DNA from 2 places in the Streptomyces sp. NPDC002619 genome. Region 2 is predicted to be linked to the other one. Evidence: predicted binding sites of a transcription regulator. Region 2 holds the regulator's gene; the other holds the start of a gene.

Region 1 (6,053 bases), on a different contig from region 2:
GAGTGCGTGAGTCTGCTCGGCACCCAGCTGGCGCCCGAGGACCTGATCGGCGTGCCGCAGATCCGCGACGGACGGTCCGTGTTCTGCCCGCCGGAGGCGATCGCCCGCGACGAGCCGTACTGCCTGTTCCTGGATGAGCTGAACGCGGCCACCCCGGACGTGCAGAAGGCCTTCTACTCGCTGATCCTGGACCGCCGTATCGGAAACTACGAACTGCCCAAGGGCTCCATCGTGATCGGCGCGGGCAACCGGGCCACCGACAACGCCCTCGCCCGGCCGATCGCCTCCGCGCTGGTCAACCGGCTCGCCCACGTCCATCTGGAGGCCTCCGCCAAGGACTGGCTGATCTGGGCCGCGAACAACGCCATCCACCCGTGGATCCTGGACCACCTCACCGACCGCCCCGACCACCTGTGGTCCAAGCCGCCGAAGACCGAGGAGCCGTTCTCCACGCCCCGCTCCTGGCACATGCTCTCCGACGCGCTGCACTCCTTCGGGCAGGACCTCGACGAGGAGACCCTGAAGGTGCTCGCGCACGGCACGCTGACGCCCGCGCACGCCGTCGCCTTCTGCGGCTACGTCAAGATCGTGCGCAGCCGGTTCGGCATCGAGGTGATCCTCAAGGGCGACGCCCGTTGGCCGCACCGTATCGAGGACCGCGACCTGCTCTACTACCTCGCCGAGTCGTTCCGCGGACGCCTGATCAAGGAACTGCCCGCCGGCAAGGAGCACATGTCGGCGAACGGACGGCAGACCGCGTACCGCGCCAAGTCCCTGCTCGTGCAGCTCGCCGAGATCTCCGTCGAGGTCGCGCAGACCGTCATCGCCTCCGACACCGACGGCAACCCGGTCCTGCCCGCCTGGTTCCTGATCGAGGCGGCCCGGGACATGCCCCGGCTGGTGGAGGCGCGCCGGTGAGCCGAGGCCGGGGGGCGGAAGCGAAAAAGAAGAAGGATCCGGCGGCCGAGGAGTTCGCGGCGGGCGTGGCGATGCTGCGGGCCAATCCCGCGCTGCGCTCCGTCGAGTTCACCATGTGCCGGCACGAGGAGTGCAAGCTCGCGCCCCGGGACGGGCTCGTCCGCGTGGACTCCGACGGTGTGCTGCACGCCCACGCCACCCGGCGCGCCGAACCCGCCGAGTGGGCCTGGGCCCTCGCCCACGGCACCATCCACCTCGGCTTCGGACACGTCCCGGCCGCCACCGGCCCGCGCACCCAGCCCGACGGCCCCGACCTCGCCGCGCGCTGCGCCGTCGTCAACCGCTTCCTGCAGAACTTCCCCGTCGGAGAGGCACCCGAGCACCTGCCGCTGTCCTACCCCGACGGTGACGAGGAACAGCTCGCCGCGCGCTGGCGCCGTACGGGCATCCCGGCCGCGTACGAGCGCTGCGGCACGGCCGGCGGCGAACCGGATCTACTCCTGGTGCCCTGGGACACCTGGGCCGGTCAACTCCCCGACTGGCAGCTCGCGTTCGCGCACGCCCTGACCCGCACGGTGGGCCGGGCGATGGATGTTGCGGGCGGCCGCCGCGAGTCGATGGCCGCGCCGCCCACCCCGCTGCGCCCCTGGGAACGCGCCCTGAGCTGGTTCGTCTCCGCCTTCCCGCTCCTCGGCGGCATCGCGGCCGGCATCAAGCTCGTCGCCGACGCCGAACTCGCCCGCGCCCACGACATCTCCGTGGCCGCGGTCAACGCCGAGGCGGGCGAGATCTACGTCAACCCGCTGCGGACCCTCGAGGACGAGGAGTGGCGGTTCGTCCTCGCCCACGAGATGCTGCACGCCGCCCTGCGCCACGGCGACCGCCTCGGCCCCCGCGACCCCTACCTCTTCAACGTCGCCTGCGACTACGTCGTCAACGGCTGGCTGTGCGAGATGCAGGTCGGCACGATGCCCGAAGGGCTGCTGCACGATCCGGAGTTGCGCGGCCTGTCCGCCGAGGAGGTGTACGACCGCATCGCCGGCGACCTGCGCCGGATGCGCCGTCTGGCCACCCTGCGCGGCAAGGGCCTCGGCGACATCCTCGGCGCTCCGCTCGGCCCGCCCGGTGACTACGTCGACCTCGACGAGTTCTACCGCCGGGGCCTGAGCCGGGGCCTGGGTCTGCATCAGCGGCTGGAGCGCGGGTTCCTGCCGGGCGGGCTGGTCGAGGAGATCCGCGCGCTCAGCCATCCACCGCTGCCGTGGGACGCCCAACTCGCCCGCTGGTTCGACGAGTTCGTGCCCCGCCCCGAGGCGGTGCGGTCGTACGCCCGTCCCTCGCGCCGTCAGTCGTCCACTCCCGACATCCCGCGCGCCGGCCGCTACTTCCCGCCCGAGGAGGTCGCCAGGTGCACCTTCGGTGTCGTCCTCGACACCTCCGGCTCGATGAACCGCGTCCTGCTCGGCAAGGCGCTGGGCGCCATCGCCTCCTACGCCGAGGCCCGGGAGGTACCGGCGGCCCGGGTGGTGTTCTGCGACGCGGCACCGCATGACGCGGGCTATCTCCCGGTCACCGAGATCGCCGGCCGGGTCCGGGTGCACGGGCGTGGCGGTACGGTCCTGCAGCCCGGGATCGACCTGCTGCACCGCGCGGACGACTTTCCGCCGGGCGCGCCGGTGCTGGTCATCACCGACGGCGAGTGCGACGTGCTGCGGGTGCGGCGCGAGCACGCCTATCTGATCCCGCAGGGCAGCCGGCTGCCGTTCACCGCCCGTGGCCCGGTCTTCAAGGTGGTGTGAAGCCGAATGTGATCGGATGGGCACACCTGACCCCGATTCGGGATCGCACGCGAAAGGAAGAACCGTGGCTACCACGCGCACCGCACACACGGTCTGGGAAGGCAACCTGCTCCAGGGCAGTGGCGTCGTCACCTTCGACTCCTCCGGCATCGGCCAGCAGCCGGTGTCGTGGGCCTCGCGCGCCGAGCAGGCGAACGGCAAGACCAGCCCCGAGGAGCTGATCGCCGCCGCCCACTCCAGCTGCTTCTCCATGGCGCTCTCGCACGGCCTGGCCGGCGCCGGTACCCCGCCCACCAAGCTCGTCACCTCGGCCGACGTCACCTTCCAGCCCGGTGAGGGCATCACCGGCATCCACCTCACCGTCGAGGGCACCGTGCCGGGCCTCGACAACGACGGCTTCGTCGCCGCCGCCGAGGACGCGAAGAAGAACTGCCCGGTCAGCCAGGCCCTGACCGGCACCACGATCACCCTGTCGGCGAAGCTCGCCTGACTCCCGTACGTCCCCGGTGCCGCGTCGCCGTGAGGGGCGCGGCACCGTCGTTTCGGCGCACCCGGCATTGACAACAGCGCACTCAAGTTTTGTGCTGGAGTTGGGGAAACACCCTTTGTGGAAGGGGACAGAGATGGCACGTGCGGTCGGGATCGATCTCGGGACGACGAACTCGGTGGTGGCCGTCCTGGAAGGCGGTGAGCCCACCGTCGTCGCCAACGCCGAGGGGGCGAGAACCACACCCTCGGTCGTGGCCTTCGCCAAGAACGGCGAGGTGCTGGTCGGCGAGGTGGCCAAGCGGCAGGCCGTGACGAACGTGGAGCGCACAGCCCGCTCGGTCAAGCGGCACATGGGCGACGCGGCCTGGCGCTTTCCGGACAGCGGCTCGGTCGACGGCACCCGCTACCGGGCGCAGGAACTGTCGGCACGCGTCCTGCAGAAGCTGAAGCGGGACGCGGAGGCCTACCTCGGCGACGACGTCACCGACGCGGTGATCACTGTGCCCGCCTACTTCGACGACTCCCAGCGCCAGGCCACCAAGGAGGCGGGGGAGATCGCCGGTCTGAAGGTGCTGCGGATCATCAACGAGCCCACGGCTGCCGCGCTCGCCTACGGCCTCGACCGTGGCGAGGAGCAGACCGTCCTGGTCTTCGATCTCGGCGGCGGCACCTTCGACGTCTCCCTCCTGGAGATCGGCGATGGCGTCATCGAGGTCAAGGCCACCAACGGCGACACCCACCTCGGCGGCGACGACTGGGACATGCGGATCGTCGAGTACCTGATCAAGAAGTTCAAGGGGCAGTACGGCATCGACCTCGGGAACGACAAGATGGCGGTGCAGCGGCTGCGCGAGGGCGCCGAGAAGGCCAAGATCGAGCTGTCGTCCTCGTCCGAGACGTCCATCAACCTCCCCTACATCACCGCCTCCGCCGAGGGCCCCCTGCACCTCGAGGAGAAGCTGACCCGGGCCCAGTTCCAGGAGCTCACGGCAGACCTCCTCGACCGCTGCAAGACCCCCTTCCACCAGGCGGTCAAGGACGCGAACGTGCAGCTGTCCGCCATCGACCACGTGATCCTGGTCGGCGGCTCCACCCGGATGCCCGCAGTCACCGACCTGGTCAAGGAGCTCACCGGCAAGGACCCGCACAAGGGCGTCAACCCCGACGAGGTGGTGGCGGTCGGCGCGGCGCTCCAGGCGGGCGTGATCCGCGGCGACGTGAAGGACGTCCTGCTCCTGGACGTCACCCCGCTGTCCCTGGGCATCGAGACCAAGGGCGGCATCATGACGAAGCTGATCGAGCGCAACACGACGATCCCGACCCGGCGTTCGGAGATCTTCACGACGGCCACGGACAACCAGCCCTCGGTCGGCATCCAGGTCTACCAGGGCGAGCGTGAGATCGCGGCCTACAACAAGAAGCTCGGCGTCTTCGACCTCACCGGGCTGCCGCCCGCCCCGCGCGGGGTGCCGCAGATCGAGGTGGCCTTCGACATCGACGCGAACGGGATCATGCACGTCTCGGCGAAGGACCTGGCGACCGGGCGCGAGCAGAAGATGACGGTGACCGGAGGCTCGGCCCTCCCCAAGGACGACATCGACCGCATGATGAGGGAGGCCGAGCAGTACGCCGAGGAGGACCGAAACCGCCGCGAGGCTGCTGAGACCCGCAACCAGGCCGAGCAACTCGTCTACCAGACCGAGAAGTTCATCCGGGACAACGAGGACCGCATTCCGGCCGACACCAAGACGGAGGTCCAGGAGGCGGCCACGGAACTGAAGACCCTGCTGGAGCAGAACGCCGACACGGCCCCCCTGCGCGCCGGGGTGGACAAGCTGGCCTCCGTCAGCCAGAAGATGGGCCAGGCCATGTACGCCAATGCCCAGCAGCAGACGCCGACGGAGAACGCCGAGCAGACCTCACCGCAGGACGAGGAGGGCGTGGTCGACGCGGAGATCGTCGACGACGAACGCGACGCGAGGGGCGGGGCGGCCTAGGTGTATTGACCCGCAGGGTTGTTCACACGGCTGATCGGTGGTTGGCCGCCGAGTGCGGTGTGGCAGCGGTGATGGTTGTAGGTGTGTAGGAAGTCTGCCAGGGCGGCGGTGCGTTCGTCGTTGCTGGTGTAGGGCCGCAGGTAGGCCCATTCGTCGAGCAGAGTGCGGTTGAAGCGTTCGACCTTGCCGTTGGTGTGCGGCCGGTAGATACGGGTGAGTTTGCCGGTTGCGCCGAGGTCGGCCAGTGCCTGCCGCCAGGCAAAGCTCTTGCGGTAGGGCCAGGCGTTGTCGGTGAGGACCCGTTCGACACGGTCGATGCCCGCACCGGCGAAGAAGGCTGCGGCCCGGCGCAGGAAACCGGCGCAGGTGGTGGCCTTCTCGTCGGGGTGGATCTCGCTGTAGGCGAGGCGGCTGTGGTCGTCGACGGCGGAGTGGACGTAGTCGAAGCCCATGCCGGCGCGAGTGGCGCGGCCGGCCTGTCGGCCGAGGGTCTTGTGGCCGCCGCCGTCGGGGATGCGGCCGAGTTTCTTGATGTCCACGTGGATCAGCTCGCCGGGCCGGTCGCGTTCGTAGCGGCGGATGATCTCGCCGGTGGGCCGGTCCAGGTGGGCCAGGCGGTGCAGGCCGTGCCGGGCCAGGATGCGGTGCACGGTCGAGGCGGGCAGGCCCAGGATCGGGCCGATGCGAGCGGGTCCGAGCTTGCGGGCCTGCCGCAGCTCACACACTCGGGTCTCGACCGACGCCGGGGTGCGGTGCGGAGTCGTCCGCGGCCTGCTGGAGCGGTCGATGAGCCCGGCCTCTCCCTCGGATCGCCAGCGGCTGATCCATTTGTGGGCCGTGGCGCGTGAGA
Region 2 (10,252 bases):
CGTCCCGGGTGGTGATCGAGATCGAGCTGGAGCGGGCGCTGGGGAGGGGCTGAAGACTTTCGGCCACGCTTTTGGCCACCATGAACTTTCAGCCACTGTCAAAACGCGTCGATACCCCGAAATATCCCCAAAAACTGCAGCGGCGTCACCGTGTTCAGGTCACGGTGACGCCGCTGCGGGGGGGAAGTACCTGAGCGATCTGTTACAACGGGGGAATCGCGTCAGGCACTGCGGGGGGTGGCCGAGATGGTTCGCACGTCGGAGATCTCCGGCTCAGCCAGCCGGTGGTCCCGTTGGTCCAGATTCACAAAGATCATTCCGTACCGGATGGTGCAGCGCACGGGCTGCGGCGCCCCACGCGGCTTCCGTAGGCACCGGTACGCCCGTACGTCCTCGTCCTCGTCGCGTGTGACGACGACCGGCTCACCGAACACGGTCACCATCAAGGAGTCACCGCTGTGGGGGATGGCGGTGGCCAGGTCGATGAAGTGCCAGCCCGAGCGGTAGGCGGTCGCCATCTCACGGCGGAAGGATCGGTCGTCGGGAGGGATGCTCACGTCAGCTCCCGGCTCCGTCGGCCGGCGGGATCGGCCACGTCGTGTTGTCCGTACCCGTGGTCGTCGCCGAGATGCTGGGCCACGTGGTGTTCGCCCGAACGTCGCCGTTCGCGCCGGAGAAGGCACTCCAGGCACCCACGGCCACAACGGCAGAGAAGGCGGCGACAAGCACCGAGCGAAGCATTTTCCTACGCATAATCGGCTTCGTCCTCACTTGAAAGGTCCCCTTTCCCCCGTCGAGTACGACGATGGCTCATTCGGACACGTCATGGCCACACAATCGGTGCATCATGTTCCTGCATGTTCAGGACCCTGGGGGGTGGAGATTTGACAACGAATCGCATAAAAGCGACACATCCCCATGCGGTGACGGAACTGTGTGAGGACGGTGGCCGCATTTATGCCACAGCTCTACGCGCCGGTCGCGTCGCCCGCGCGGATGCCGAGGTCGCGCCGTGCCTCCTGGAGTTCCCGCTGCTCCACCCGGATCCGGACGACCCGGACTGGCTGCGCCCGGTCCCCCCGGCCGTCGCCCTCGCCCACCAGCTGGCCCCGATCGAGCGCGAGATAACCGACCGCCGGCGTCTGTCGACCGAACTCGCCGACGCCTTCCAGCCGTTCCTCACGCTCAGCACTCAGGCGACCACGACCAGCGACTCCATCATCGTCCTGGAGGGCGGCGACCGTATCAACGCGGCGCTCAATCTGGCGACCGAGCAGTGCCAGACGGAAGTGCTCACGGTCCAGCCGAGCGACCGCGTGTCCGAGGCGAGCGTGCTGCGCGGCCTGGAGCGCGACCGGCCCCTCATCGACCGCGGCGTCCGCATCCGCACCCTGTACCAGCACACGGCCCGCCACAGCCCCGGGAAGCTCGCCTACTCCGCCTATTTCGCCGACGGCAAGGCGGAGTACCGCACCATCGACGAACTCGTCGAGCGGCTGATCATCTGCGACGAGACCGTGGCCTTCATCCCCATCAGCGAGGACCAGCAGATCGCGCTGGAACTGCGCCAACCGGGCCTGGTCCGCTATCTGATCAAGGTCTTCGAGTTCATGTGGACCCGAGCGGTTCCCCTGAACAACGACGGCCCCTACGAGAACGCCCGCGACGGCATCACCGACATCCAGCACTCCATAGCCAAGCTGCTCGTCGAGGGCCACGTCGACGAGGCCATAGCGCGCCGCCTGGGCATGAACGTGCGCACATGCCGTGCCCACATAGCCAAACTGGCGCAGGCCCTGGGCAGCGGCAGCCGGGCCCAACTCGGCTATCTCATCGCCCAGTCGGGGATCCTCAACCAGGACACCGCGATCCTGGGCCAGGACGGGCCTAAGTAGGCGCTCTGCGGCTCAGCGCACGCTCGGGGACCCCTGGTCGGGAATGCCGATCGCGGTCTCCCCGGCGCCGCGCGGCGCCCCGTCCAGGCCCACCTGTGCTATCCGCACGCCCAGTTGGGTGCGGCTCGCCGCGCCGAGCGTCTCCGACAGCCGGGCGATGTGGGCACGGCACGTCCGCACGCTGATGCCGAGCCGCTCGGCGATCACCGCGTCCTGATGCCCCTCCGCCAGGAGCGCCGCGATGGACTGCTCGCGGTGCGAGATGCCCTCGATGCCGGTGTCGGGAAGGGCGGCCGTGAGCGGGATCGCGAGGCGCCACAGCCGCTCGAAGACCGTCACCAGATACTCGACGAGTGCGGGGTGGCGCAGTTCGAGGGCCATCGTGCGGTCGGCGTTCGCGGGGATGAAGGCCACCGTGCGGTCGAAGAGGATCAGCCGGTCGATGACCTCGTCGAGGGTACGGGCCTCGACCGCGTCGCCCATCAGCTCCAGGTAGTTGAGCAGCCCCTGGCCGTGCCGGGCCACGTGCGTGTACAGGTCGCGCATCCGCACGCCGCGGCCACGCAACGCCAGCGCCCGGTGCAGGCCCTCGGTGAGCTCGGCCTCCCGCCGGATGCCGCCGGGCTGCACCGTGAGCACCTCGCTGGTGCAGGCGTCGGTCGCCTCGTCCATGGCCGCCTGGATCCGGCTCAGCCCGTCCAGGACCCGGATCGACGTGCCCTCCGCCGCAGCCGACGCCGAGGCCTGGAGCCGGCGGCCGAGACCCGCGTACCGCTCGAAGGCCGCGACCGCCGAGCCCACCCGCCGCTGGCTCTCGCTGACCTCGTCGTAGACCCCGCGCAGCAGCCGGGTCATGACCTCCTGCGGCGAGGTCGGCACCAGCCAGTCCATGGCGTCGGGGTCGGGGTGCAGCAGGGCCAGTTCAAGCAGGCAGGGCACCGGCCCGGCGTCCGTGCGCGGCACCCGTCCCCGGCATACGGCCCGGGAGTACACGCGCTCCCCGGCCTCGCACAGTCGGTCGGCACCGTGGGGATGCTCCTGCGTCCCGTGCCCGGCCATCGCCCATTCCACCCCCGGTTGCTGCCACTTCCGTGGCGCAACTATGCGCGGACGATTCCGGCTCCGCAACACGGCTTCCCGCGCCAGGACCGCCGTAAAGTGCCGTTATTTCCCGCTTCCTCCTGGCCTCATGCCCTTCCTTTTGCAACAAGCTGACGGGAGTGGCCGGAACCCGACGGAGCGTGGCGGGCGGACCGCCGGAGGTGGCGGCGCGAGTTCACGCCGGTGGCGTGAACTCGCGCCTGGCGGAAGTTAATACTGCGGACCGGACTACTTGAGGCCGAGGGCGTCGCAGGCGGCCTGGTACTTGGCCGTGCAGATGTCGGAGACCTTGTAGATCCCGTCCGCGACGACCGTGTCCTTGATGGTGCTCTTCGTCAGCGCGCTCACCTGCACCAGCTGGGCCGGGATGCCCTTGGTGGTGGGGCTGTCGACCTTGTCCCGGGTGAGGGCGTCGAACTGGATGTCCTTGCCCTGGACCTTGGCGACGGCCATCTCGGCGGCGGCCTGGGCCTCGTCCGGGTAGGACTTGTACACGCTCATGTACTGCTCGCCGGAGACGATCCGCTGCACCGCGTCCAGCTCCGCGTCCTGACCGGTGATCGGCGGCAGGGTGGTGACGCCGGCGGCCTTGAGGGCCTTGATGATGCCGCCCGCCATGCCGTCGTTGGCGGAGTAGACGCCGGCGATGTTGTCCTTGCCGATGGAGTTGATCGCCTGGGTCATGTTGGCCTCGGCGTTCTCCGGCTTCCAGTCCTTGGTGTCGAACTTCGCCGCGATCGTCACCTTGCCGTTCAGCTCGGAGAGGGCGCCCTCCTTGAACTGCTTGGCGTTGGGGTCGGTCGGCGAGCCGTTCATCATGACGATCTTGTCGGAGGTGTCGGCGTTCGCGCCGAGCCCCTCGAGCAGCGTACGGCCCTGCACCTCGCCGACGAGTTCGTTGTCGAAGGAGATGTACGCGTCGATCGGCCCCTCGGCCAGCCGGTCGTAGGCGATGACCGGAATACCCGCGTCCTTGGCCTTCTTCACCTGGCCGGCGATGGCGTGCGCGTCGACCGCGTCGAGCAGGATGACGTCGACGTGGTCGTCGATCATCTGCTGCATCTGGCCGGCCTGCTTCGCCGCGTCCGCGTCGGCGTTGGCGTACTCGACCTTGCCCTGCTTTCTGGTGAGTTCGGCGACCTTGTCCTTGATGATGGGGTAGTCGAACTTGCCGTACCGCGTGTTCGCCGTCTCGGGCAGCAGCAGCCCCACCGTGACGTCATTGCCCTTCGTCGGGCTCGCGTCGCCGGACCCCCCCGTCGCGTTGAGGACGCCGCAACCGGCGAGCGAGAGGACCATCGAGGATGCTGCCACGGATATGGCGATACGACGCATTCGGAGGCTCACTTCAGGTGCGTTTTGGACGTGGGGGCTGCTTTACGGCCCAGATGACTGAAAAGCCAACGCGCCAGCAACACCCGGCGTCAAGCGGAACTACTTAACGAGTGCGCAACACCACGCTCCGCTGCACTTATGGAGGTTGAGCGGAACCCCCTCCAAACACCCTTTACGGACCCTACATCCAAGAGGAGTTCACGAAACCGGGGAAGGACTTCGCCGGACGCCGGCGCGAACCCGGCCGCCGCACGGACCAGTTCCAGCTCCTGGAGGTCCACCGCGGCACCGCCGCTCTGATGCCGCCCCCAGGCGTTCCCGCCCCACCAGGAAGCCCAAAGGAAGGCAAAGATTCGTACAACCAACTCCCTCCCCCGCGAGTCATGATCGGCGGCTGCCATGTGCGCCGCCCCCGACTCGACCAGAGGACCGAATGAACCCAGCCAGACGCGCGGTGGCCACGGCCGCCGTGCTCTCCGCCACCGGCGCCCTGCTGAGCGCGGTCACCGTCCCCGCCTCCGCCGCCACGAGCTGCACCTCGCCGGTCTACAAACGCCAGTTCTTCGCGAACACCACCTTCTCCGGCACCCCGAAGAAGACGGACTGCGACTCCACGATCAGCGAGAACTGGCGCACCGGCGCCCCCGCCACCGGCCTGCCCAAGGACAACTTCAGCGTCCGCTGGACCGTGACCCGCGACTTCGGCTCGGGCGGCCCCTTCGCCCTGCCTGTCACCACCCAGGACGGCATCCGGGTGTACCTGGACGGCGTCCGCAAGGTCGACCTGTGGAAGAACGTGTCGTCGACGGTCTCCAAGACCGTCAACGTCACCATCCCCTCCGGCAAGCACAGCCTCCGCGTCGACTACGTCAACTGGACCGGCACGGCCAACGTCTCGTTCGCGTACCTGCCCCGCACCTCCGCCACCGTCGACAAGGTCAAACCCCTCACCCCGACCGGGACTTCGGTGACCTACGACAAGACGACGGGTGCGGCCAAGCTCACCTGGGCCAAGAACAAGGAGATGGACCTCGCCGGGTATCGGGTCTACCGGCGTCTGAAAGGCACGTCGTTCGGCAGCACGCCGCTCCGCACGACCACCTCCACGTCGTACGTCGACTCCTCCCTGCCGAAGACCGGTGAGACCTACTACTACGAGGTCCGCGCCTACGACAAGGCGGGCAACACGTCGGCCGGCACGGCGGACCAGGGCGTCACCACCGCCGACCGGACGCCGACCGCCGCGCCCGGCGGGCTGACCGCCGACTCCGGGACGGGCGGGCTGCGGATCGCCTGGGACCGGGTCACGGACGCGGTGTCCTACCGGGTCTACCGGGCGACGAGCGCGAACGGCGCCTACACCAAGGTCGGCAGCACGGACCAGACGTCCTACCTGGACACCTCGGCCGTCGAGGGCGCCACCTCGTACTACCGCGTGACGGCCCTCGACGCGGCGGGCAACGAGTCGGCGCCGGCCGCCCTCAGCGCCAAGCGCTACGACCTCACCCCGCCGTCCGCCGTCACCGGGTTGACCGCTACCCCGACCGAGTACGGCTTCGCCCTGCACTGGGACGCCAATCAGACGCCCGACCTGGCGCGGTACGTCGTCTACGCGGGCGAGATCCTGGGCGACGACGAGGAGAAGGTCTGCTCCGTCCACGAGGTCGAGTGGCTGTGGACCGAGACCACCTCGTACGCGTACCGCACCCTGCCGGACGGCGAGGACCGGTGCTTCTTCGTCGATGCCGTCGACGACGACTGGAACTCCCACTACGAGTGGACGCGCGCGCCCGAGGTCGTGACCGCCACCGAGCTCGACACCACGCCCGGCGTGGCCACGCCCGAGGGTTCACCGATCGAGCTGACGGCGTTCGTCGGCGGGGAGGGCGCGGCGCCCGCCGCGCTGTCCTGGAACGCGGTGACCGACGCCACCGGCTACCAGGTCTACCGCTGGAACCCCGACACCGCGGCGTACGAGAAGCTGGCGGCCACCTCGCAGGAGTCGTACGAGGACACCACCGCCACCAAGGGCACCACCCACTACTACTGGGTGACGGCCGTGTACGCGGACGGCACCGAGTCGGCGCCCGGCGCCGACTACGTGGTCCTGGCGCCGTGAGCACGCGAAGGAGCCGGGAGGTCGTGAAACCTCCCGGCTCCTTCGCCGGTGCCGTCAGTCGGACTGCTGCTGCCGCTTCGGCCGCCACACCACCAGCGCGCTGGTCTGCTGGACCTCCTGGTACGGCACCAGGTCGCGCCGGTAGGAGGCGTGCACCGCGGCCTCGCGCTGTTGCATCGCCGCCGCGGCGCCGTCCAGGGCCGACTGCAGTTCCGCCACGCGGGACTGCAGCGCGGCGACCTGGTTCTCCAGTTCGATGATGCGCTTGATTCCGGCCAGGTTGATGCCCTCGTCCTGCGACAACGCCTGCACCTGGCGGAGCAGTTCGATGTCGCGGGCCGAGTAGCGCCGGCCCCGGCCCGCGGTGCGGTCCGGGGAGACCAGGCCCAGGCGGTCGTACTGACGCAGCGTCTGCGGGTGCAGACCGGAGAGCTGGGCCGCCACCGAGATGACGTAGACCGGGGTCTCCTCGGTCATTTCGTACGGGTTACGCCGACGGCCGTCCATCACTCTCAAGCTCCCTTCGCGGCCTCGAACAGCTCAGAACGCGGATCCTCGCCCGTGGTCGCCTCGCGATACGCCTCGAGCGCGTCACGAGCCTTCCCCGACAAGTCCTTCGGAACACTCACCTCGACGGTGACCAACAGGTCGCCGCGAGTGCCGTCCTTGCGGACCGCGCCCTTGCCCCGCGCCCGCATGGTGCGGCCGTTGGGCGTGCCCGGGGGCAGCTTCAGGGTGACGGCGGGGCCGCCGAGCGTCGGGACCCGGACCTCACCGCCGAGGGCCGCCTCCGCGAACGTCACCGGCACCGTCACCGTCAGGTTGTCGCCCTTGCGCCCGAACACCGGGTGCTCGCCGACGTGCACGACGACGTACAGATCGCCCGCCGGACCGCCTCGCTCGCCCGGAGCGCCCTTGCCGCGCAGCCGGATCCGCTGACCGTCCGTCACCCCCGCGGGGATGCGGACCTGCATGGTCCGGGACGACTTGGCACGGCCGCTGCCCTTGCACTCCATGCAGGGGTGCTCGGCGATCAGCCCGCGCCCCTTGCAGTCGGGGCACGGGTCGGTCAGCGAGAAGCCGCCGCCCGAACCCCGGGCCACCTGGCCGGTGCCGACGCAGGTCGGGCACACGCGCGGTGTGCCGTTCTTGTCGCCGGTGCCGGAGCAGGCCTTGCACGGGGCCTGCGAGGACATCCGCAGCGGCACCGTGGCGCCCTCGATGGCCTCCGTGAAGCTCAGCGTGACCTCGGACTCGATGTCCTGGCCGCGCTTGGGCTGCGTACGCGTGCCCGCCGTGCCGCCCCGGTTGAACAGGCCCCCCAGGACGTCACCGAACCCGCCGCCGAAGCCGCCGCTCTGGGCGCCCCCGCCCGAGCCGCCGCCTCCGAAGAGGTCGCCCAGGTCGAAGTTGAAGTTGCCGCCGCCCGCGCCCGGCCCCGGGCGGAACCCGCCGTTGCCGAAGAGGGCGCGTGCCTCGTCGTACTCCTTGCGCTTCTTGGGGTCGCCGAGTATGTCGTTCGCCTCGGAGATCTCCTTGAAGCGCTCCTCGGCCTTGGCGTTGCCCTTGTTGGCGTCCGGGTGGAACTCGCGGGCGAGCTTCCGGTACGCCTTCTTGATCTCGGCCTCGGTGGCGTCCTTGGGGACGCCGAGGACCTTGTAGTAGTCCTTCTCGATGAAGTCCTTGGTGCTCATCCCCGACGTCCCTCCTTTCGTACGGACTTCTGTACAGACTTCCGTGCGGTTGCTACGTCAGCCCTCCTCCGGGCCACCGTTCTCCTTGTCGCCGGCCGCCGGGGCCTCGTCGGCCCCCTCGGCCTTCGCCTGCTGCGCGCCGGGCTGCGGTTCGGCGACGGCCACCCGCGCGGGGCGGATGGTGCGCTCGCCGATGCGATACCCGGGCTGCAGAATCGCCACGCACGTCGTCTCGGTGACGCCCGGCGCGTACGAGTGCATCAGGGCCTCGTGGATCGTCGGGTCGAAGGGCTCGCCCTCCTTGCCGAACTGCTGCAGGCCCATCTTGGCCGCGACGGTCTCCGTCGACTCGGCGACGGACTTGAAACCGCCGACAAGCTCGCCGTGTTCCCGGGCGCGGCCGATGTCGTCGAGCACGGGCAGGAGTTCGGTCAGGAGGTTCGCGATGGCGACCTCCCGGACCGCGATCCGGTCGCGCTCGACACGGCGTCGGTAGTTCTGGAACTCGGCCTGGAGGCGCTGGAGGTCCGCCGTACGCTCGTTGAGCGCCGTGCGCACCTGGTCCAGCTGGGCGACCAGGCCAGCGGTCTGACTAGCGTCCCCGGCCGGGGCCGCCGCCTCCTCCGCAGAGGGGGAGGCGGCCTGCGGCTCGGCGTCATCGGGGGTGGCGCCGGAGGGGACGTCGGGCTTCTCCTCGAAGCCCGGGGTCTCCTCCGTCACGCGGCACCGTCCTTGCGCTCGTCGTCCACGATCTCGGCGTCCACCACGTCGTCGTCGGCCCGCGGGGCCTCGGCGCCGCCGGCGGCGGCCTGGGAGGCCTGCGCGTCGGCGTACATCGCCTGGCCCAGCTTCTGGGAGACGGCGGCGACCTTCTCCGTGGCCGTGCGGATCTCGGCGGTGTCCTCGCCCTTGAGCGCGGCCTTCAGCTCCTCGATCGACGCCTCGACCTCGGTCTTGATCTCGCCCGGGACCTTGTCCTCGTTGTCCTTGAGGAACTTCTCCGTCTGGTAGACGAGCTGCTCGCCCTGGTTGCGGGTCTCGGCGGCCTCGCGGCGGCGGTGGTCCTCCTCCGCGTACTGCTCGGCCTCCTGGCGCATCCGGTCGACCTCGTCCTTCGGGAGCGAGGAGCCGCCGGTGACGGTCATCTTCTGCTCCTTGCCCGTGCCCAGGTCCTTCGCGGTCACGTGCATGATGCCGTTGGCGTCGATGTCGAAGGCGACCTCGATCTGCGGGACGCCACGCGGGGCCGGCGGCAGACCGGTCAGCTCGAACATGCCGAGCTTCTTGTTGTACGCCGCGATCTCGCGCTCACCCTGGTAGACCTGGATCTGCACGGACGGCTGGTTGTCCTCGGCCGTCGTGAAGATCTCCGAACGCTTCGTCGGGATCGTGGTGTTGCGCTCGATGAGCTTGGTCATGATGCCGCCCTTGGTCTCGATACCGAGGGACAGCGGGGTGACGTCGAGAAGCAGGACGTCCTTGACCTCGCCCTTGAGGACACCGGCCTGGAGAGCGGCGCCGATGGCGACGACCTCGTCCGGGTTCACACCCTTGTTGGCGTCCTTGCCGCCGGTCAGCTCCTTGACGAGCTCGGCGACGGCGGGCATGCGGGTGGAGCCACCGACGAGAACGACGTGGTCGATCTCGGAGAGGCTGATACCGGCGTCCTTGATGACGTTGTGGAACGGCGTCTTGCAGCGCTCCAGCAGGTCCGCGGTCAGCTGCTGGAACTGGGCGCGGGTGAGCTTCTCGTCCAGGTGCAGCGGGCCCTCGGCGGACGCCGTGATGTAGGGCAGGTTGATCGAGGTCTCGGTGGAGCTCGACAGCTCGATCTTCGCCTTCTCGGCAGCCTCGCGCAGACGCTGCAGAGCCATCTTGTCCCTGCTCAGGTCCACGCCGTGGCCGGACTGGAACTGCTTGACCAGGAAGTCGACGATGCGCTGGTCCCAGTCGTCACCACCGAGGTGGTTGTCGCCGTTGGTGGCCTTCACCTCGACGACGCCGTCGCCGATCTCGAGGAGGGACACGTCGAAGGTGCCGCCACCGAGGTCGAAGACGAGGATGATCTGCTCGTCCTTGTCGAGGCCGTACGCGAGCGCGGCCGCGGT

The links. Region 2 encodes HspR, which represses chaperone genes until heat shock. Its sites were predicted from a motif close to TTGAGNNNNNNNNNCTCAA; they were not measured.
Region 1: a site for HspR is predicted at 3,275-3,293, ahead of dnaK (molecular chaperone DnaK). Genes of this name have one in related genera too.

The regions. Positions count from the first base shown of each region.
Region 1 covers NZ_JBIAQV010000056.1:35,030-41,082, forward strand. The annotation lists gene ACFYXB_RS40240 (ATP-binding protein) at 1-918, shown strand, start outside; gene ACFYXB_RS40245 (hypothetical protein) at 915-2,717, shown strand; gene ACFYXB_RS40250 (OsmC family protein) at 2,782-3,207, shown strand; gene dnaK (molecular chaperone DnaK) at 3,341-5,203, shown strand; gene ACFYXB_RS40260 (IS481 family transposase) at 5,200-6,053, opposite strand, start outside.
Region 2 covers NZ_JBIAQV010000002.1:236,934-247,185, forward strand. The annotation lists gene ACFYXB_RS05200 (pyridoxamine 5'-phosphate oxidase family protein) at 1-53, shown strand, start outside; gene ACFYXB_RS05205 ((2Fe-2S)-binding protein) at 222-518, opposite strand; gene ACFYXB_RS05210 (helix-turn-helix transcriptional regulator) at 858-1,895, shown strand; gene ACFYXB_RS05215 (LuxR C-terminal-related transcriptional regulator) at 1,908-2,954, opposite strand; gene ACFYXB_RS05220 (sugar ABC transporter substrate-binding protein) at 3,225-4,331, opposite strand; gene ACFYXB_RS05225 (PA14 domain-containing protein) at 4,765-6,450, shown strand; gene ACFYXB_RS05230 (heat shock protein transcriptional repressor HspR) at 6,505-6,957, opposite strand; gene dnaJ (molecular chaperone DnaJ) at 6,963-8,144, opposite strand; gene grpE (nucleotide exchange factor GrpE) at 8,202-8,864, opposite strand; gene dnaK (molecular chaperone DnaK) at 8,861-10,252, opposite strand, start outside.